DNA from 3 places in the Mucilaginibacter sp. SJ genome. Region 3 is predicted to be linked to each of the others. Evidence: riboswitches for the same ligand, from Rfam matches in the RefSeq annotation. Region 3 holds a riboswitch; each other region holds the start of a gene.
What was found. A riboswitch is a leader RNA that binds a small molecule or an ion and turns the genes downstream of it on or off. The one in region 3 is predicted to bind S-adenosylmethionine.
Positions count from the first base shown of each region.

Region 1: it holds a riboswitch for S-adenosylmethionine, as region 3 does, so the genes downstream of both, metH (methionine synthase) here and MusilaSJ_RS03695 (O-acetylhomoserine aminocarboxypropyltransferase/cysteine synthase family protein) in region 3, are expected to answer to the same signal.
Region 2: it holds a riboswitch for S-adenosylmethionine, as region 3 does, so the genes downstream of both, MusilaSJ_RS09695 (peroxiredoxin family protein) here and MusilaSJ_RS03695 (O-acetylhomoserine aminocarboxypropyltransferase/cysteine synthase family protein) in region 3, are expected to answer to the same signal.

Region 1 is NZ_CP118631.1:3,620,450-3,627,553, reverse strand. It holds gene MusilaSJ_RS14510 (methylenetetrahydrofolate reductase) at 1-277, opposite strand, end outside; gene metH (methionine synthase) at 507-4,211, opposite strand; SAM riboswitch class I at 4,398-4,508, opposite strand; gene MusilaSJ_RS14500 (Bax inhibitor-1/YccA family protein) at 4,642-5,373, opposite strand; gene MusilaSJ_RS14495 (hypothetical protein) at 5,521-6,087, opposite strand; gene murQ (N-acetylmuramic acid 6-phosphate etherase) at 6,190-6,999, opposite strand.
Region 2 is NZ_CP118631.1:2,422,806-2,429,909, forward strand. It holds gene MusilaSJ_RS09690 (SusC/RagA family TonB-linked outer membrane protein) at 1-1,169, opposite strand, end outside; gene MusilaSJ_RS09695 (peroxiredoxin family protein) at 1,505-2,074, opposite strand; SAM riboswitch class I at 2,196-2,309, opposite strand; gene MusilaSJ_RS09700 (glucosamine-6-phosphate deaminase) at 2,497-3,258, opposite strand; gene nagA (N-acetylglucosamine-6-phosphate deacetylase) at 3,277-4,464, opposite strand; gene MusilaSJ_RS09710 (isocitrate lyase/PEP mutase family protein) at 4,763-5,539, opposite strand; gene MusilaSJ_RS09715 (YybH family protein) at 5,708-6,088, opposite strand; gene MusilaSJ_RS09720 (helix-turn-helix domain-containing protein) at 6,158-6,958, opposite strand.
Region 3 is NZ_CP118631.1:923,259-930,362, reverse strand. It holds gene MusilaSJ_RS03705 (homoserine dehydrogenase) at 1-506, opposite strand, end outside; gene MusilaSJ_RS03700 (homoserine O-acetyltransferase family protein) at 506-1,561, opposite strand; gene MusilaSJ_RS03695 (O-acetylhomoserine aminocarboxypropyltransferase/cysteine synthase family protein) at 1,713-3,032, opposite strand; SAM riboswitch class I at 3,276-3,386, opposite strand; gene MusilaSJ_RS03690 (trans-sulfuration enzyme family protein) at 3,591-4,709, opposite strand; gene MusilaSJ_RS03685 (hypothetical protein) at 4,809-5,327, shown strand; gene mqnE (aminofutalosine synthase MqnE) at 5,421-6,614, shown strand; gene MusilaSJ_RS03675 (histidine phosphatase family protein) at 6,782-7,104, shown strand, end outside.

The DNA.
Region 1 (7,104 bases), 2.7 Mb from region 3:
CGGTATCAACCTTATACCTGTTCATGATGGCCGCGCAGATGGCAATAGTGCCCGGACGCTTACGGTACGATAGTTTCTCGAGCAGACCACTTGGATGCTGCTTGTAAATAAAATCCTCGCGCAGGGTAGTCACATCAATAAACGGAGGTTTAAACTCCATCAGCGGATCGATAGCATTATAAATGCCCTGGATGCTCTGCCCCTTTAAAGGCGGGATCAGTTCAAAAGAAAAAAGTGTTTTGCCGTTGGCGTTTGCTATATGTTCAGGTATTTTCATTTGCCCCTAACCCCCTAAAGGGGGGATTTTTTATTTAAGTTTTATAATATACTTTTTTTAATTCCCCTCTTGAGAGGGGGCGCGGTGGATTTGTGTGTTGGCAGGGGTGTGTTATGCGCTGTTTATTATCGCTTTGTTAACACACCCCTCCACCCCTCTCAAGAGGGGAATCGCACAAGCCCTGCGCTTTTTCGCTTCTTCCCTTACTCCCCCTTTACGGGCCGGGGGGCTAATAATTAATATTCGGCCCTAACCATCTTTCCACATCCTCCAATGGCATTTGTTTACGGATAGCGTAATCCTCCACCTGATCCTTACTGATTTTACCCAAGCCAAAATATCTTGCCTGCGGATGTGCGAAGTAGAAACCGCTTACTGAAGCGGCCGGCAGCATGGCCAGGCTTTCGGTAAGGTGCATGTGTGCATTATCTTCTGCTTTTAGCAATTCAAACAGGGTAGTTTTTTCGGTATGGTCCGGGCAGGCGGGATAGCCTGGTGCGGGGCGGATGCCCTGGTACTCTTCCTTGATCAGGTCGGCATTGCTTAGCTGTTCGCCTTTGGCATAGCCCCAGTATTCTTTACGTACCAGTTCGTGCATTTTTTCGGCAAAAGCTTCGGCAAGGCGGTCGGCAAGGGCTTTGGTCATAATGCTGTTATAGTCGTCATGGTCAGCCTCAAACTCAGCAACCAATTCATCACAACCCAAACCGGTTGTTACCGCAAAGCCGCCGAAATAATCAGGCACACCGCTTTCTTTTGGTGCGATAAAATCTGACAAGGCATAATACGGATCGTTCTTCACCTTTTCGGCCTGCTGGCGAAGGGTATGGATCCGATTTAAAACGGTTGTACGACTTTCATCGGTATATAATTCGATATCATCGCCAACCGCATTGGCCGGCCAAAAGGCTATTACACCTTTAGCAGTGAATAACTTCTCGTCAACAATACGTTTCATCAGCACCTGCGCGTCGTCAAACAGCTTTTTAGCTTCAACGCCTACAAACTTATCATCAAAGATCTTCGGATAGCTGCCGCGAAGTTCCCAGGTATGGAAAAACGGCGTCCAGTCGATATAAGGCAGCAACTCTTCCAGCGGGAAATTCTCAAACACTTTGGTTCCAGTAAAAGCAGGTTTGGGCGCTACATCGCCGTCCAGGCTGATCTGGAATTTTCCCGCGCGGGCCTCTTCGATAGTGACAAAGCGCTTGTCTGATTTTTTATTGGCATGCGCCTCGCGGGCTTTGGCGTATTCGTCTTTAATGCTTTGGATGTAGGCATCGCGGTTATCCTTACTCATGAGGTTGCTGCACACGGTAACGCTGCGCGATGCATCCAATACATGGATAGCAGCGCCTGAGTATTGCGGCGCGATTTTTACAGCAGCGTGAATGCGTGATGTTGTAGCGCCGCCAACAATGAGCGGAATGGTAAATCCCTCACGCTCCATTTCTTTGGCAAAATGCACCATTTCATCCAACGATGGGGTGATCAATCCACTCAAGCCTATGATATCAACGTTTTGCTTTTTAGCCTCCTCAATAATGCGTTGAGCAGGAACCATTACCCCGAGATCGATCACCTCAAAGTTATTACAAGCCAGTACCACACCTACTATATTCTTGCCGATGTCATGCACATCGCCTTTAACCGTGGCCATTAACACCTTACCGGCATTGGCACGCTGATCGGCATTGGCGTTGTTCTTTTTTTCTTCCTCAATAAAAGGCAGCAGATAGGCCACAGCCTTTTTCATTACACGGGCCGATTTTACTACCTGCGGTAAAAACATTTTACCGGCACCGAACAGATCGCCCACGATGTTCATGCCATCCATCAGCGGGCCTTCAATCACCTCAAGTGGCTTATTGTAGGCCTGGCGGGCTTCCTCCACATCATCGTCGAGGTATTCAACAATACCTTTTACCAGCGAGTGGGAGAGCCGCTCCTGGACCGTGCCTTTGCGCCATTCCTCGTCACGCACTACTTCTTTGCCTTTACTTTTGATGGTATCGGCAAACTCAACCAAACGCTCGGTAGCATCCGGGCGACGGTTAAGCAGTACGTCCTCCACCAGTTCCAACAGGTTTTTAGGGATTTCCTCATAAACTTCCAGCATCCCGGCGTTTACGATCCCCATATCCATACCCGCTTTGATGGCGTGGTACAGGAAAGCCGAGTGCATGGCCTCGCGTACCGTATTATTACCCCTGAATGAGAATGAAATATTACTCACACCGCCGCTCACCTTGGCATGCGGCAGGTTTTGTTTGATCCAGCGGGTGGCTTCAATAAAGTCGACGGCGTAGTTGTTGTGTTCTTCCAAACCGGTGGCTACGGTAAGGATGTTAGGATCGAAAATAATATCCTGCGGTGGAAAACCAACCTCGTTCACCAGGATATCGTATGATCGTTTACAGATCTCGATCCGGCGTTCGTATGAATCAGCCTGCCCAGTCTCATCAAAAGCCATCACCACAGTTGCGGCGCCATAACTTAGGATCTTACGGGCATGTTCTTTAAATTTTTCCTCCCCTTCTTTCAAAGAGATGGAGTTTACGATGCCTTTTCCCTGTACGCATTTTAAACCAGCCTCAATCACCGTCCATTTGGATGAATCGATCATGATAGGCAGTTTGGCGATATCGGGCTCGGAAGCAACCAGGTTCAGGAATTTCACCATCACCGCTTCCGAATCGATCATCCCCTCATCCATATTGATATCGATGACCTGGGCGCCGCCTTCAACCTGTTGCAGGGCGACAGATAGGGCAGCTTCGTAATCCTCGGCCAAAATCAATTTAGAAAACTTAGGTGAACCGGTAATGTTGGTGCGTTCGCCCACGTTTACAAAAATGCTTTCGGGTTTAATGGTAACCGCTTCCAGACCACTCAGGCGCATATCCTGCTCAATTTGAGGGATAGGGCGGGGCGGATATTTGGCAGCCTTATCGGCAATACATTTGATGTGCTCGGGGGTAGTGCCACAACAACCACCAACAATATTAACCAGGCCGGCTTTGATAAAATCGTCAACCTGGTGAGCGGTTTCATGCGGAGTTTCGTCGTACTGGCCAAACTCGTTGGGTAAGCCTGCGTTAGGATAGGCGGAGATAAATACCCCCGCTTTTTCTGATAACTCGGCAAGGTGCGGGCGCATTTCCCTGGCACCTAAAGCGCAATTTAAGCCTACCGAAAGCAGGTTGGCATGGCTTATCGAGTTCCAGAAAGCTTCAACCGTTTGTCCTGAAAGGGTACGGCCTGAAGCATCGGTAATGGTTCCTGAGATCATGATACCGCCCGAATCCCTGAAAGCAGGAAAATCCTTACCTGCAGCTTTACATTCCAGCTCATAACGTTTTATGGCGAAGAGGGCTGCTTTTGCATTCAGTGTATCAAAGATAGTTTCAACCAACAACAGGTGCGATCCTCCGTCAACCAAACCGCGTACCTGGTCATAGTAGGCCTCGGCCAGGTCATCAAAGGTAACGGCGCGATATCCGGGGTCGTTAACGTCTGGCGATAAGGAAGCAGTACGGTTGGTTGGGCCGATGGCACCGGCAACAAAGCGCGGCTTTTCGGGGTTGCGCCGGGTATATTCGTCGGCTACCTCACGGGCAATGCGTGCACCTTCGTAGCTTAGTTCATAGGCCAGTTCTTCCAGGTGATAATCGGCAAGGGAAATTACCTGTGTGCTGAAGGTATTGGTTTCAATGATATCCGCACCGGCATCCAGGTATTCGGCATGGATGGCTTTGATAATATCGGGGCGTGTAATATTTAGCAGGTCGTTATTGCCCTGCAGATCGCTATGATGATCGCGAAAACGCTCGCCACGAAAATCTTTCTCCGTGAGCTGGTACCTTTGGATCATGGTACCCATTGCTCCGTCAATAACCAGGATGCGTTTCTGTAATTCTTTTCTAATGTCCATTGTTTGATTTCACCGATTTTTATTTGATGATTTCACCGATTAGTTTGATTTTAAAGAATGGTTTGATCTATCGACTCTTGAGCAAGTAGCCTGTCAGGACGAATCAAATCAGTGTAATCAATACAATCTTTGTAATCACAAATAAATAAAAGCTTATCTCGAAAAGTCGGGTGTTGTTATGACTTTCGCTTATCTGTCTCAGGGGCCGTTTGGCTGCTGAGTAGAATGTAGCACCTTGTGAAGCACAGGTTGCTAAGACATCGCAGGGTCTAATCCCTCCGTCTTTCTCCATAAGCACTGCAAAGTTGCGCAATAAAGTTATCATTTGCAAGTGTATAACGTACGCTAAATATCATAGGTAAGCCACATTGTTATACAAAAAAAGCCGCCTCTTGCGGAGGCAGCTTTTTGATTGAATTTCTTAATGAGATTATCTTCTTCTGCCGAATAAACGGAGGAGCATAAAAAACAGGTTGATCAGTGTGATGTACAATGTTAGCGCACCCATCAGGGCCAGTTTTTTCGAGCTTGCATCACCGTATTCAATACCTGCTCCAATGCGTTTTAACATTTGCATATAGTAGGCAGTTAAACCAGTAAATACAGCTATGCCTATGTAGCTGATGATGTAACTCATTTGTTCGCTGTGCATAAAGAAGTTAGCTAATGAAGCTACAAAAATCCCAATGAACAGGATGTACATGATTGAACCAAACTTTGTTAAATCCATCTGGGTAGTATAACCGGCAATGCCCATAATACCGAAAGTTACTGATGCGGTAATGAAAACACCCAATATTGATGCAGATGTGTAGATCAGAAATATCAAACTTAAGCTAATGCCAATAAGCGTTGCATAAGCTACGAAAAGCAGCACCAATACCGGATAAGAGATTCGGTTATAGCCAAATTGCATTACCAATGAAAACGCCAGTGGCGAAAACAGCGCAAAATAGCCAAAACCTGTAAGACCGCCGGTTGGTGCAACGATCAGGCCGATCAGGCCCATATTTAAAAACAGATAAACTGTTATTGCTGATACGCCAAGCGCAACGAACATCCAGCTGAAAACGCCGGCCATAAACCTGCGTGAAGCAACTTCTGATTGATCCCTAACTTCGATTACATTATCGAAGTTGTATTTAGATTCTTTAAATTCCATTTTGTGTTAAAAATTATAGTACGAATATATAAATAAAAGGTGAATGCTTTGTGAAGAAAGACGTAAGACTATTAGAGTCAAGAGGTAAGAAATAGTCTGACGATCTGCTGGCCCTTTCCTGGCTCTTGACTTCTTGAATCTTGATTCTCAATTCAATCTCCTCATCAACTGCTCTTCAACCTTTTTGAAAACCTGTATGGGTTTCAGGGTACGCCAGCCAAGGCTATCGAGTTCGCCGCCAAAATTGATGTAATAGTCGATATTGCTGTGTTTAAATTCGTCTATCACGTGTTCGCGGAAGTTGATGCCTGCTATCCAGCCGTCTTCCACGTCCTGAAACCACTCTTCGTAATAGCAATCATCGCTTGAATGAAAGTTGAGTACGTTTTCGCCGATCAGGATAAAATGAGTGATGCCATTATCTATCATCAGGTCGAGCAGCTCACGCTTCAGCAGCATAATGTCGTTGTTGATGGCGTCATTCCATTCACCTATCAGTTCAATAATGGTGTAACCTTTATCATAATCGGCAAAAAGCACTTTTAAATAAAGGGTATTGGAGCCGAATGAGTCCCATTGCGGGTGCAGCAGGTAATTGTATACCTGCTTGTCAAATTCAAACTCGCTGTATTCTGTTGCATAAAAAGGCGAAAACTCATCTTCCGATGCCACGTAATCGTCTCTCCAGCGGTAATATGGTTCAATATCGTGCATGTTTTTGATTTCAAATTGTCTGAACCCGAATTTTTTGAATTTGAGAATTTATCGAATACAAGCATCTTCAAATTTCCAAATCAACACATCTTCAAATTCAGTTTATTTTTTTAAATAATGATCAACAGCGCTTCGTACGCTGCCGTATTGTTTCAGTAGCCCGGCTGCTTCTTCTTCGTTCAGCCCGGTTTCGTCCATTACCATGCGGGTGCCCCTGTTCACCAATTTGTGGTTGCTCAATTGCATATCAACCATCCTGTTCCCTTTTACGCGGCCAAGCTGGATCATGACACTTGTGCTCAGCATATTTAAAACTAATTTTTGCGCGGTACCGGCCTTCATGCGGGTTGAGCCTGTTAAAAACTCAGGGCCCGTTACTACTTCAACCGGGTACTGTGCCACAGCCGCTACCGGGCTGCCGCTGTTACAAACAATGCAGCCGGTAACTATATTGTGCTCATTAGCCGTTTTCAAGCCGCCGATCACATACGGTGTAGTGCCCGAAGCGGCTATGCCAACAACTACGTCTTTATCATTAATGTCGAAAGCTTCCAGATCTTTCCAGGCCTGTATAGTATCGTCTTCAGCAAATTCTACCGCTTTGCGGATCGCGCCATCGCCGCCGGCTATTAGCCCAACAACCATATCAAATGGAACACCGAACGTTGGCGGGCATTCTGAAGCATCAACCACGCCTAAACGGCCACTGGTACCGGCGCCTATGTAAAATAAACGTCCGCCGTTTTTCATCCTTTCTGCGGTGATAGTTGCCAGGGCTTCTATCTGTGGCAAGGCCTTTTCCACAGCAAAGGGAACGGTTTTATCCTCGTTATTAATGTTTTCTAAAATTTCCCTTACGGTTTGTTTTTCGAGGTTTTTATAGTGCGATTCCCTTTCGGTAGTGGTTTCCATTGCCTATTTTCAAATAATTTATAACAAAATTCGGTAAAAATCATCAAATGCAAGGGTGCGGGTAAAAATTATTGACCCCGCAATTATTAACTTTGTGTGTAATAA
Region 2 (7,104 bases), 1.5 Mb from region 3:
AATTTAGGATTGATACGATAGCTTGAGTTTAAAGCAAAAGAGTTGCGTCCTTGTGATGTATTGGGGACAATACCGGTTTGATGCAGGTTGTTGTATGAAAGCCTGAAATCGCTTTTATCGCTGCTGCTTGCTATCGCGATGCCATTATTAAGCGTTACACCGGTTTTAAAAAAGTCTTTTACGTTATCGGGATGCGCTACGAAAGGCACGGCCTGACCGTTTGAATAAAACTGTGGGATCAGCGAACCATCCAGGGCAGGGCCCCAGCTTTCGTCAACACCGTCGTTAACACCCCCGCCCTTGCCATCTACATAGCTAAATTTGCCATTTGAGCCCTGACCATACTGGTTTTGATAATCAGGCAAGATCTGTACGTTCGAAAAGCTGGTGTTTGAATTTATGGTAACACCTAACCCCTTCGCGCCTTTACCGGTTTTAGTGCGGATGAGGATAACGCCTGCAGCAGCACGTGAGCCGTAAAGCGCTGCAGCGTTCGGGCCTTTCAATACACTTACCGATTCAATGTCTTCAGAATTTAAATCAGAAATGGCATTGGAGAAATCTCTTGAACCATTAGTGCCCAAAAACTGGCTATTATCAACAATAACCCCGTCAACTACAAATAAAGGTTGATTTTCCCGTGAGATAGACGTTTCTCCACGGATAATGATACGGGATGAGCCCATATCGCCCTGGCTGTTGGTAACCTGCACACCGGCAATTTTACCTGTGAGCGCGTTAACAAAATTGGTTTCCTTAGCTTCAGAGATATCTTTCGATTTAAGCCCTTGTACTGCATATCCAAGCGATTTTTTATCCTTTGAGATATTGAGGGCCGTTATCACTACCTCATTCAGAGAATTTGGTGCTTCAACCAAAACCACGTTTAAGGTAGTTATTCCTTGCGTAATCGGGATCTCCCGGGTTGTAAAGCCAATGTAGCTAACCCTAAGCACATCATTAACATTGGCGTTGATGATAAACTTACCATCAACATTGGTTTGTGCACCCGTGGTTTTACCTTTAACATATACGCTAACGCCCGGCAACGGCAACCCATCGGATTTGGCGGTTACCACTCCGCTAATTTTAACGGATTGCCCCGCAACCGTCTGGACGAGAATAAAAGGCAATATAATTGCCAGTAATAGCTTGTAAATTTTTAACATGATAATTAATAATTGAGATTAATTTTTGATGCCTTTACCGGTACAAAAGACATGGCTATCGCCTTAGCGGGCATAATTTGCCCGGCTCATAAGCCTATCGTAACTGTAAAGAATTGATTAGGGGATGGTAATTATTAAGCTAAGACAAGCTGCAGCAAGCCCGCATTTAAACACCATGCATGCTGTAAATGATTAACAGCAACAATGCATGCTTTGCATATTGAGACAGAAGGATTTGCAGATTGACTGGCTTTCCGAAACGAAAGTTTTCTTGTGTAAAAAAGTAGATTCTGTTTTCATAAAACGGGTATTAAATAAGTACTGATAGATTCTTTTTAATTGATGGACGCTGTTTTGTTGTTTACCAAAGCGTCCACAGCTTTTAACATGGATGCAAATTCCTGTTTATCGTACAAGCGGGTGAGGTAAACAATTTTCCCATCCCGATCGATAACCACATTGCGGGTAACACCACTCTTTTTGCTGGCAAACCGGCCAAAAATCTCAGCACCAGGATCAAGTGCCAACGGATAGCTTATATTCATGACCTGGTGAAAACTTTTTACTTTGTTGAGCGGTTCATCGCGGTCAACGCCTATTAAAACAAGGCCTTTATCTTTATAAGTCTGCCAGATCTCTTTTTCCAAACGCGGCATTTCTTCTCTGCATACGCTGCACCAGCTTGCGGTAAACTGCAGGATAACCACCTTACCACGCAACTCCGTTAAAGAAGTTTTTGTACCATTGGTCAATACGAGCTCAAAATCGGCAGGAGCAAGATCACCGGTTTTTATGATATAACCGCGGTCGTCAGCTGTCGGATCAATTGCCTTGGTGGTCTGCGCAACAGCCGGCAATGTTGTTATGAAAAGCAAACAGGTAAAAAGTAATTGTTTAATGTTCATTGCTATACAGGTTAAACCGTAATATCATCCCGGTGATATTTTCAATATTTTAATTAGCAAGAAAAATGAAGAGGGAAAAGAAGTATACAACACCTTGCACTATACAAGGCCATAGCGTATTACATTATCTTTTCTACCCTATTTTGGGCAGACAGGAATTAGCACCTTTATAACAGTGGGCTTACAGGTTGCTAAGACATCACAGGGCCTTTCCCTCAGTCTTTCTTGATAATAAAATATTCAAAGAACCGCTTTGACTGTGCAAATATATATAAATTCTACTAAAACTATAGATATTATATAATTATTGCAATAAAATGAATAACAACTGCTAAATTCGGTGTCATTAGTTGGAAGTCATAAGTCATTTTTCTTTAAATATTTTGACTTATGGCTAAAGACGAGGGACTTAAGACTTATGGCTAAATGCGGCTAAAGCTATCAGCATCAACAAAAAGGATAGCGCTTTCATGTGTTTTCAAGATGGTTGAAGGATAGCGCTCCGACACCGGCTCTTGTATGGTATGTTTTATAGCGGTTGCCTTTTTAACGCCGGGCACCACGCAAAATATATGAGCAGCGCTCATTAGAGCCGGGACTGTAAGTGTGAGCGCATATTTGGGTACAGCATTCAATGTGTCAAAACAACCATCGTTAACCTGCTGCTGCCGGCAGGCCCGATCAAGCCGCACCCTTTTTACTATTTCCGGATCATGAAAATTTGCAACATGCGGATCATTAAAAGCAATATGAGTGTTCTCCCCTATACCCATGCATACAATATCAACCGGATTACTTTGTAACAACCGTGCATAGCGGGCACATTCGGTTTTGTAAACAGCCGGGCTACCATCGATGTAATTGACCGATGCAAATGGCACCTGCTCAAAAAGTTTCTTTTTTAGGAAGCCGCTGAACAGTTGAGGAGCAGCCAGGGGTAAGCCGAGGTATTCATCCATATGAAAAGCATTTATTTTTCGCCATTCAATACTACCGTCGTTCACCAAAGCATTCAGAAATTCGTTTTGCGAAGGCGCCGCCGCAAAGATCATATTGACTACAGTTTTTGTAAGCAACAACTGTTTAATTTTTTCACTTACCATCTTAGCTGCTGTTTGGCCAAGGGATGCACGGTTTTCCAACACGATCACTTCGAGCTTTTCTGCCTTTATTTTCTTTAACATAGAAGCCTCATTAACTATTTAAATAGAATAAACAATTTCACCGCCGATGATGGTTTTATGCAGATTGATCTCATCGTCAAAAATGACCAGGTCGGCATCTTTCCCTACCACTATTGATCCCTTAGCCCCATCTGCACCCATAATTTTAGCGGGGGTTGTTGTCATCATTTTTACGGCGTCAATCACAGGCACATCGGCAAGAGTGATCATGTTTTTAACCAGTTGAATAGTAGTTGCAACGCTCCCCGCAAAAGCGCTTCTGTCGGGCAGTTTTGCCACGTTATCTTCCACTATCACTTTCAAGCCATTAAGGAGGCCACCTAAAATACTTTCGCCGGGCGCCATTCCGGCGGCACGCATGGCGTCGGTAATGAGTGCTATTTTTTCCGGCCCCTTGATCTTATAAACAAGCTTAAGCAAAGCCGGGGGCAGGTGCCTTCCATCGGCAATGATTTCAACCGTCATATCTTCTAACAGGTAACCGCTTTCAACAACGCCGGCATACCTGTACGCATTACGCCTGGATACGCCCGACATGCATGAATAAAAATGCGTGATGTGCGTGTAGCCATTTTCATAAGCTTCAAGCACCTCTTCATAAATGGCGTTGGTATGCGCTATAGAAGGCAGGATCCCTTTTGATTTCAGAAAACGTCCAAATTCAATCGCACCTTTTAACTCGGGGGCTGCGCTCCAGCGTTTTACAATGGATGAATGCTGTAAAATTTCATTGTATTCCTTTGGATTAGGTAAACGGATAAAGCGGGGATCCTGAGCGCCGCGTTGTTCCATGGCAAAGTATGGCCCCTCGATATGCATCCCCAAAAACTGCGCCCCGTCTTTGTTCAAAGGCTCCGATTCTTCATATAAACTCAGGGTTTTGAGTAAAGCATCCTGCTCGCAGCTTAATGTGGTTGGTGTAAAAGCTGTTGTACCGTAACCGGCGTGCAATTTTGCAATTTCAAGATAAGCCTCAACAGTATTATCCATAAAATCATATCCCCCGCCGCCATGCACATGGATATCAATAAATCCGGGCGACAGGTATTTGCCCCCTGCATCAATTACCGTTTCACCTGCACTATCTATAATATCTTCGGTAACCGCAACGATCTTTCCGTTTCGGGCCAGTAAAGTTCCATTCTTTATGATCCGCGTTGGGGTAATAATTTTAGCATTGATGATTTTTAAACCGGGAGCATCCATCTTATTAAAAAGCTGATGTGAAATTTTATAAATTATCTATTATAAAAGCATTCGTGTACGTACACGAATGTACATTATTTATTATATTCTTGACAAACACACCAAAAATTATTCACAAGTGGGTTGCGTAAATCTTCAAAACACTGTCTCGTTAATTCATAAAACAAAAGCCCCTAACGCTCACCGCAGGGGCCTTTAACCTAAACTTATTTGTAGATTTCTGATTACATCCACTATAACTTTAAGTTTCGCAAAAAGGTTTCAACTCTTTACAACCTATAGTTGAGATTTATTGGCTTCAGTTAAAGAGGCTCGAAAAACTGTTTTGGGCAGTTATCTTTTCAATTAAGTTTTCCAGCGTTTTATAAATGTTCATATTCAAAAATGGGCCTGCACTGATCCTTTTAACACCGGCATTTTGTAATTCTTTAAAACCGGGGAGACCGGGCATACACATTACGTTAACAGGAAGACGGGACAATGCCGTTACTTTTTCAATATCGGCTATTTGCGTGATACAAGGAAAAAACAAACCATGTACTCCCGTATCCTGGTAAAGTTTAATGCGGGTCAAAGCGTCTTCCAGGGCGTTGGGTAAACCAAGCAGAAAGGAATCGGCCCTTACGTTTATAAATATTTCAACCCCTGCATCAGCTAATAACGAAGTTACCTGTTTAAGTTTTACGGCAAAGCTCTCAGCATCAACAATGCTTCGCTTACCGTCGGTCACTATGGAATCTTCTATATTGATACCCACCACGCCAATATGATATAAACTGGTTATGTTATTACAGATTTCCTCGGGTGTATCGCCATAACCACCTTCAAGGTCGACTGTTAGCATGGCTGATGTTGTTGCAGCTATACGTTTAACAACAAAAAGGTAATCTTCAAAACTCATTTCTTCGCCATCTGCAAAGCCTAACGAGCTGGCCACAGCCGCGCTTGACGTGCCGATTACTTCGAAATTTAATTTATCATAAACCTGGGCGCTTTGTGCATTCCATACATTGCCAATCTGCACAGCTTCTGCTTTATGGTGCAAGGCTATAAATTCATTAAATCTATTTTTCATGTTCTTGTTTTTATTTTATGCTCAAAAGTAGCACTACGGTTGTGTCTAAAATTGTATAAAACGGAAGAGATTGAGGTGAAAGGTGAAAGGTGAAAGGTGAAAGGTGAAAGGTGAAACAAAAATGGCCGGATAAACCCGGCCATTTTTGTTTCATGAGAGTAGCAGGACTCAGGCTACGAGATTAGCCTCGGCTCCGAAAGCGTGATCGATGATAATTTTCCAGCTGCCATCAGGTTGCTGTTTCATTAGCTCGATACCTTTTGCCGCAACCTGTGTTGTGCCATTGTCGGTAACGCTCCACTCTGACCGGCCTACGGCTACATCGCCTGATTGCAGGCAATAGACGGTTTTGATCTCCATCACTCCCGGAACCGCGCAGATGCTTTTCACAGCTTCTTCAAATTGGGCTCTGCCTGATACTTCTTTTCCTGGCTCGGGAAAAATGATGCCGTCAGCATCATATACATTCATAACTACGTTTACATCTTTAGTGTTAAAAGCTGCTGCGAGTACCGCGTGCACCTCCTGTGGTGTTCTTGCTGATTTCATTTTTTTGTTTTTTTATTATCAGCAAAACTATGCCGCTTAAACGACCCAAAATTGTATAAAACGGAAGTATTAATTGCCGGCCAATACCTGGTTTATTGGCGATGCCTGAGTGGCAAAGGCATTGGGTGTAAAACCTGTAAAAAGTTTAAATTCTTTTATAAAATGAGCCTGGTCAAAATAACCGGCGCTATAGGCTACATTAGTCAGTTTTTCTTCGTTAGAGCTTACCAGGTTAAGACTATGCTGAAAGCGGTTTATTTTATAAAATAATTTTGGCGGCAAACCGGTGCACTGTGAAAAAAGGGTATTCAAATGCCGTGAAGAAATATTATATCGATTGGAGATGGACAGGATATTATCATCGCTATAATTCTTTTTAAGATTGCTTACAATATCTCCTATGAATTTGATTTTTGAATGTTTTTTTTCAGATACAGATAGACGGCTCCATAAATAATCTTCAATCATAGCCACCTTTGCGTTCAGGTCGGCAGTTTCTAATAATCTTAAATAAAGCGTTTTTAGTTTAGGACCGAACACATGTGTGGCATCAACGATTTCGTTATTAAACTCTGATACGTTTTCGTCAAAGAAATAAGCAGCCGAATGTGGGTAAAAACGAAAACCCAACATGATATTTCTCCCTACCGATTGGATGGCCAGGGGCCTGGTGATCTGCCCCCAGAGCTCTACAGGAGGAGTGGTGTAAAATGCATCGCCCTTTTTTGATTTCCAATTTCCGGCACCAAGATTAAAGATCACCTCCATAGTACCGCTCGGGAACACAATATCATCATAGCTTCTGTCCGAATCAGATTCATACAGATAGAAGCACTTGATATAAGGCTGCAGCCTTGGTTCCGGAAGCATTTCTTTGAAAACCATTATTACAAATATAGGATACAACAGTAATTCCTGAATTGTAAAAAACGGAACATATTTTTAGTAGCTTAAAGCGGAAGGCATAAAGCTTAAAGCCAATATCGGTTTAATTAGCTTACATAATATTTATAAAA
Region 3 (7,104 bases):
CTATCATAATCGAGCCCTTCAATAAAGCCTTTTGAAAGGATATAGTTTGATGAACCGTTGAAAATACCGCTTATCGAATGCAGTAATTCGTTATCATAATACTCTTCCAAATTGCGGATAATAGGGATACTACCGCAAACCGCACCTTCATATAATAATGAAGTACCATACTGGTGCTGAATTTCGATCAGTTCATCCAAATGAAGGGCAATCATTTTTTTACTGGCAGATACTACGTTTTTGCCAGATTTTAATGCTCTTGAAACAATTTCAAAAGCAGCTTCAGTATCATTGATCAATTCAACAATGGTATTGATCTCGGGATTGTTAAGCAGCTCTTCTTTATCGGTAGTAAATAAATGTGCCGGTAAAGAACGTTTTTTATTAGGATCCTTAATAGCAAATTTTACTATCTCGATATTTAAATGCTTTGTTTTGATGATATCATATAATCCCTGGCCAACAACTCCAAATCCGAAGAGGCCGATATTTAACTTTTTACTCATTACGCTGTACGTTGCAGTTCTATAATTTTTCCTTTCACATCAGTTTTAAAAAACGATGTAAATATGTTTGTTAATGCTTCTGTTTCAATTAAAAATCCATCGTGCCCATAAAACGAATCCAGTTCGGCAAAGGCAGCTTTAGGGATATGCCTGAATAGGTATTGCTGCTCTTCAATAGGGAACAAAACATCCGATGAGATGCCGATAACTAATGTTTTTGCCTTGATGAGGCTCAACGCTTTATCTACACCGTGACGGCCGCGGCCCACATTGTGTGAGTCCATCACTTTGGTTAGGTACCAATAACTATAAGCGTTAAAGCGGTTCACCAGCTTCTGTCCCTGGTAGTTTTGATACGACGAAGAACGGAAATTGTCCTGCACATCGTCAGCTTCTTCCTGCTGGGTAATGCCGTAAGTTTTATAAGTACGATAACTTAAAAGCGCAATACTGCGTGCGGCTTTTAAGCCTTTCTGACCGCCTTCGGGCGTATTACTGTAAAAAGTACGATCGGCTGTGATAGCTAAACGCTGCGATTCGTTAAAAGCGATACCCCATGGCGAGTGTTTAGCATTGGTTGCTATCAGGATAAGGTTTTTAATCCGTTCTGGTTCAATAATACCCCATTCCATAGCCTGCTGGCCGCCTAATGAACCACCAATTAATACGCTGATATTATTAATGTTTAAATGCTGGGCAAGCAACTGGTGTGCTTTAACCATATCCCTTGTAGTAAACTGGGGGTATGAAAGATAATAAGGCTGGCCGGTAACCGGGTTAATGCTCAACGGACTTGTTGTTCCATAAGGCGAACCCAAAATATTGGCGCAAACTATAAAATGCTCTTCCGGATTAAAAAAATAACCCTCACCAATAAGCCCTTTCCACCAGTCAAATACATCGCTATTGGCGGTAAGCGCATGGCAAACCCAAACAACGTTATTTTTTTCCTTATTTAACCGGCCATAAGTATGAAAACCTATTTCTAAACCTTCAATTGTGCGGCCCGATTCAAATTCAAAAGTGTCAGTGTATTTAAATATCTCTGCGTTCATTCTGTTATTTGTCACATTGTGTTAAGTCGAAAGTCTTTAGTACAAAGTCTTAAGTCGAAGCTTCAATTTTTCGGCTTAAGACTAAATACTTAGAACTTAAGACTTAACTACAAGTAACGTTTACTATATCACTTAAAAAAACTATACATTGTTAAACTAACTCACCCTCACCTTGCTTAATTTTTGCAAAAGCCTGTTCAAAATCGGCTTTAATATCATCAATATGTTCAATACCAACAGCCACGCGCAATGAAGCAGGCGTAACACCGGCAGCTAATTGCTCTTCATCAGATAATTGCTGATGCGTGGTTGCCGATGGCTGGATGATGAGTGTTTTTGCGTCCCCAACATTGGCTAAATGGCTCACCAGTTTAAGGTTATTGATCAAGCGGCTGGCCTGTTCTTTGCTCCCCTTAATTTCGAACGATAGTACGCCCCCAAAGCCGTTTTTTAAATACTTTTTAGCTAAGTCATGATATGGCGATGATTCCAATCCCGGGTAATTTACGCTTGCCACCTGAGGGTGCTGCTCCAACCATTTAGCCAGTTGCAGGGCATTATCAACATGACGTTGTACGCGTAACGAAAGTGTTTCCAGTCCCTGAATGTTCAGCCATGAATTAAATGGCGCCTGCGACGGACCGAAATCTCTCAAGCCTTCCACACGGGCACGGATAATAAACTGGATATTGCCAAACGGGCCCCCAATGCCGAATACATCGTTAAATATCAGTCCGTGGTAACCTTCGCTTGGTTCGGTAAATTGCGGGAATTTGCCGTTACCCCAATTGTAATTGCCTGCATCGATAATAACACCGCCAATACTGGTACCGTGCCCGCCAATCCATTTGGTTGTTGACTCCACAACCACGTTAGCGCCATGTTCAATAGGACGGAAGAGGTAACCACCGGCACCAAAAGTATTATCAACAATTAATGGCAGGTCATGCCTTTTGGCAACTTCGCTCACCTTCTCAAAATCGGCAATGGTAAAGCCCGGGTTACCGATTGTTTCCAGGAAAATCGCCTTTGTTTTATCATCAATAAGCGCCTCGATATTGGCCGCAGTATCGTCTTTGGCAAAACGTACCTCAACGCCCAGGCGTTTAAATGCTACTTTAAACTGGTTATAAGTACCACCATACAGGAAAGGAGAAGTAACAAAGTTGTCGCCAACCTGTAAAATATTATTCAGGGCAAGGAATTGGGATGCCTGACCCGACGCTGTTGCCAGCGCAGCCACACCGCCCTCTAAGGCTGCAATGCGTTTTTCAAACACATCGGTAGTGGGATTCATGATGCGGGTATAGATATTACCAAACTCTTTTAGCGCAAACAGGTTGGCGCCATGTTCGGCACTGTTAAATACATATGAAGTGGTTTGATAAATGGGCACAGCGCGTGAACCTGTTGTTGGATCAACTTCCTGGCCGGCATGTAATTGTAAGGTTTCGAATTTTAAGGCAGACATAGTTGTAATTTTTTAATGTGTTTAATTTAGATTTTGAATGTTAAGATGAATTTGGAAAGCCGGTTTAAAAGCAACCGGTTTAACAACACGCTTTTCAGAGAATGAAAACAGGGGCGTGCTAAGCATCAACAGCAGCAACACATACAAATATAGCCAATAGGGGAGCTAATATGTTGTACGTTACCGTTTAAGGTGTAAAAAGTGTTGCGTTGGGTAAATTTAATTAAACTTTTCATGGTTATAAATTTATATTCCCCGGTGTTATTTGCCGGGACAGGAATTGGCACCTTCTTCAATATTGAAGGGTTGCCAGCGGGTCATTGAGCCTGATCTCTCGCCGCTTCTTTATAAATCAACACCCGAACTATGTGCGGAGGATTGATCGACGTTGGTATCACTACCAAATAATGTTGCGAATATAAGGGGTTGTGAGGTAATATACCAAATTTTATTTTAGAAATGAGGTTAAAGGTCAAAGGCGAAAGGTTAAAGGTTTTGTTGGAAGTATTTTTTATCTACCCAAATTGCAGCTACCTTTCGCCTTTAACCTTTCTCCTTTTACCTCAACAAAGCTTGCTCCATATCGGCTATCAAATCATCAATATGTTCCAACCCAACCGAAACCCTTAGCAGGTTTCGTGGTGTTTTGGTATCCGGCCCTTCAACAGTAGCGCGGTGTTCAATCAGGCTTTCAACACCACCAAGACTCGTAGCTTTGATAAATAGTTTCAGTTTGTTAATGATGTTATGCGTGTCGTTCTCATCGCCTTTAATAGTAAAGGATAACATGCCACCAAAAGCCAGCATCTGATCTTTAGCTATCTCATGCTGCGGGTGCGCGGGCAAACCGGGGTACATTACCTGTTCAACATTGGGATGCTGTTCAAGGTATTCGGCTAATAACAGTGCGTTTTGCACGTGGCCTTTTACACGATATGGTAAAGTTTTAATACTGCGCACTAAATAATAACAATCCATCGGAGAGGGGATAGCGCCACCCATTTCCTGCACCTGGCGGATTTTTGTCCACCAATCGTTCTGCTCTGCAGTAATCAAAACGCCGCCCATCAGATCGCTATGCCCGCCAAAATATTTGGTGGCTGAGTGCATAACCATATCCGCGCCCAAGTCAAGTGGCCGCTGGCATATAGGGGTGGCAAATGTATTATCGCACAAAACTTTAATACCTTTTGCTTTGGCTATTGTCACAACCTTTTTTATATCTGTGATTTTTAAAAGTGGGTTCGATGGTGTTTCAATCCAGATCAAACCTGTTTCAGGCTTGATATGCTGTTGCAAAAGCTCGGTGTCGTTTACATCGATAAAATCAAAGGTAAGGATGCCGGCAAAAAGGGTTTTAAGCTGGTTGCGCAGGCCGTGATACATATCATCAGGAGCGATAATATGAGTGCCCGGATCAAGCGATTGAAAAACCGACATTCCAGCTGCGTTGCCTGATGAAAAGGAAGCCGCTTCAACACCACCCTCTAACTTAGCAAGCACATGCTCCAGCGCATGACGATTGGGGTTCGATGAACGGCTGTAGATATAACCTGCCGGAAAACCGCCATCCTCACCACGCTCAAACGTGGTTGACATAATAATGGGTTGTATAACGGCCCTTGTTGCTTCATCAACATGGTTGCCGGCATGTATGGCTATAGTTTCAGTCTTCATGGTATTGTATTATGATATCGCCCAAAATAAACAAGAATATTTGTTATTAGCTGTAGCGTTTTTATATTTTTTGCCGAATAGGTTTAAAAACCAAACCGCATGAAAAAGTGCCTTATCTTCCTGTTTGTTATTATTGGGCTATCTGCCTGTAAAAAAGATGCCAATGATACCGCTTATGACAAAAGCTATAAAGCATGGCAAAACTTTAAGGCCGAAAGCAAAAATTCATATACTTATACCGTTAACGCCGGTTCCGTTTTCGGCTATGGCTCCGAAACTACGATCACTGTTCAAAATGGTGTTGTGGTAGCAAGGGATTTTTTATCATATGTTTTAGAGTATAAAACTGCTAATATGCCCCCTGTTAAAACTATCAGGGAACAATGGCATGAGGACAAAACTTCGTTAAGCCAGCACAGTTCAGGTGCAGCATCAATAACCCTCGACCAGGTTTACCAGAAAGCAAAGAACGAATGGCTATCTGCAGATAAGAAAAAGAATACCATTTATTTTGAAACCGACAACAACGGCATGATCTCAAACGCCAGTTATGTGCCCAATGGCTGCCAGGATGATTGCTCAACAGGGATTTCCATAAGCGAGATCAAAGCACTGTAACTTTATTGTAATTTACTGTGAAATTTGGCCGATATGTGTCGTAACGTATATTACTTTTAAGCTTTTTAGTACCTTTGGTCAAATTTTTAATTGATGCATAATTCAGATAATTTACAGTTTTTACTTAACGATCCGAATTTATCTGCTGATTTAAAGCATATTGCTCAAAAAGTTCTTGACAAACAACGCATCACTTTTGATGAAGGCGTTTTGCTTTACGAGCAGGGCGAACTTGGATATCTTGGCACTTTAGCTAATTACATCCGCGAGGAACGCCATGGCGATAAAACTTATTTCAACCGTAATTTTCATATTGAGCCTACCAATCTTTGCGTTTACGACTGCAAATTTTGTTCATACTCGCGTCTGTTGAAGCAAAAGGCGGAAGGGTGGGAGTACACCATGGATGAAATGTTCAACATGGTTACCAAGTATGATGGCGAACCGGTTACTGAGGTTCACATTGTAGGTGGTGTGCTGCCGCAATATGATGTGCCTTTTTACCAGGAACTTTTTGCCCGCATCCGCGCCCATCGCCCGGAACTTCATATCAAGGCATTAACCCCGGTTGAATATCACTACATCTTTAAAAAAGCCAAAATTGATTACGCCACAGGCATGCGCCTGATGCAGGAAGCAGGTCTGGATTCCATCCCCGGAGGTGGTGCCGAAATTTTTGATCCCGAAATAAGAGATCAGATCTCGAAAGATAAATGTACTGCCGATCAGTGGCTGGCTATTCATGAAGAATGGCACAAGCTTGGCGGCCGTTCGAATGCAACCATGCTTTACGGGCACATTGAGCAATATAAACACCGTGTCGACCATATGGAGCGTTTACGCCAGTTGCAGGATAAAACAGGCGGATTCCAAACATTCATTCCGCTTAAGTTCCGCAACAAGGATAACCAGATGTCGCACGTGCCCGAGGTTTCAGTGATTGAAGACTTGCGAAACTATGCCGTAGCCCGTATCTACCTGGATAACTTTGATCATATTAAAGCCTACTGGGCTATGATCAGCCGTACAACTGCACAGCTTTCGCTTAACTTTGGTGTGGATGATATTGATGGAACGTTGGATGATACCACAAAAATCTACTCAATGGCCGGCGCCGAAGAGCAGCATCCCGGCATGAGCACCAAACAAGTGGTAGAGCTAATCAAACACGTAGGTCGCCAGCCTATTGAACGTGATACGTTATATAATATAGTAACGGATTATACCAATTTTGTATTTGGCGATGAACCGAAACCGCAGTATTACAAATTACCGGTTATTAATTAGCCAAAAGCCGAAGGCTGAAAGCTAAAAGCAAAAAAATCGCAACAAAAAGCTTTATGTCTTGCACCTTCTATTTTAAGCTAAAAAAGAAGGCTCAAGCTCAAAGCAAAAAATCACAACAAGCAAGAAAGCTTTAAGCCTTACGCTTTCAACTTTCAGCTTAAAGAAAAATGATACAAAAGACCTTATATATAGTACGCCACGGCCAAACTGAGTATAACAAACTTGGTATTATACAGGGCCGCGGTGTGGATACCGATTTAAATGACGAAGGTCGTAAACAGGCCTGTCAGTTTTTTGAGGCTTATAAAACCGTTCCGTTTGATAAAATTTACATATCGGCGTTAAAACGTACCCAACAAAGCATTCAGCCTTTTATTGATCTTGGGATTCCTTATGAAAAGCTTCCGGGGCTGGATGAGCTGGCCTGGGGCATTCACGAAGGCCAGTCGCCAACTACTGATAATAAGGCTGCTTTTTTGCAGATTATGCG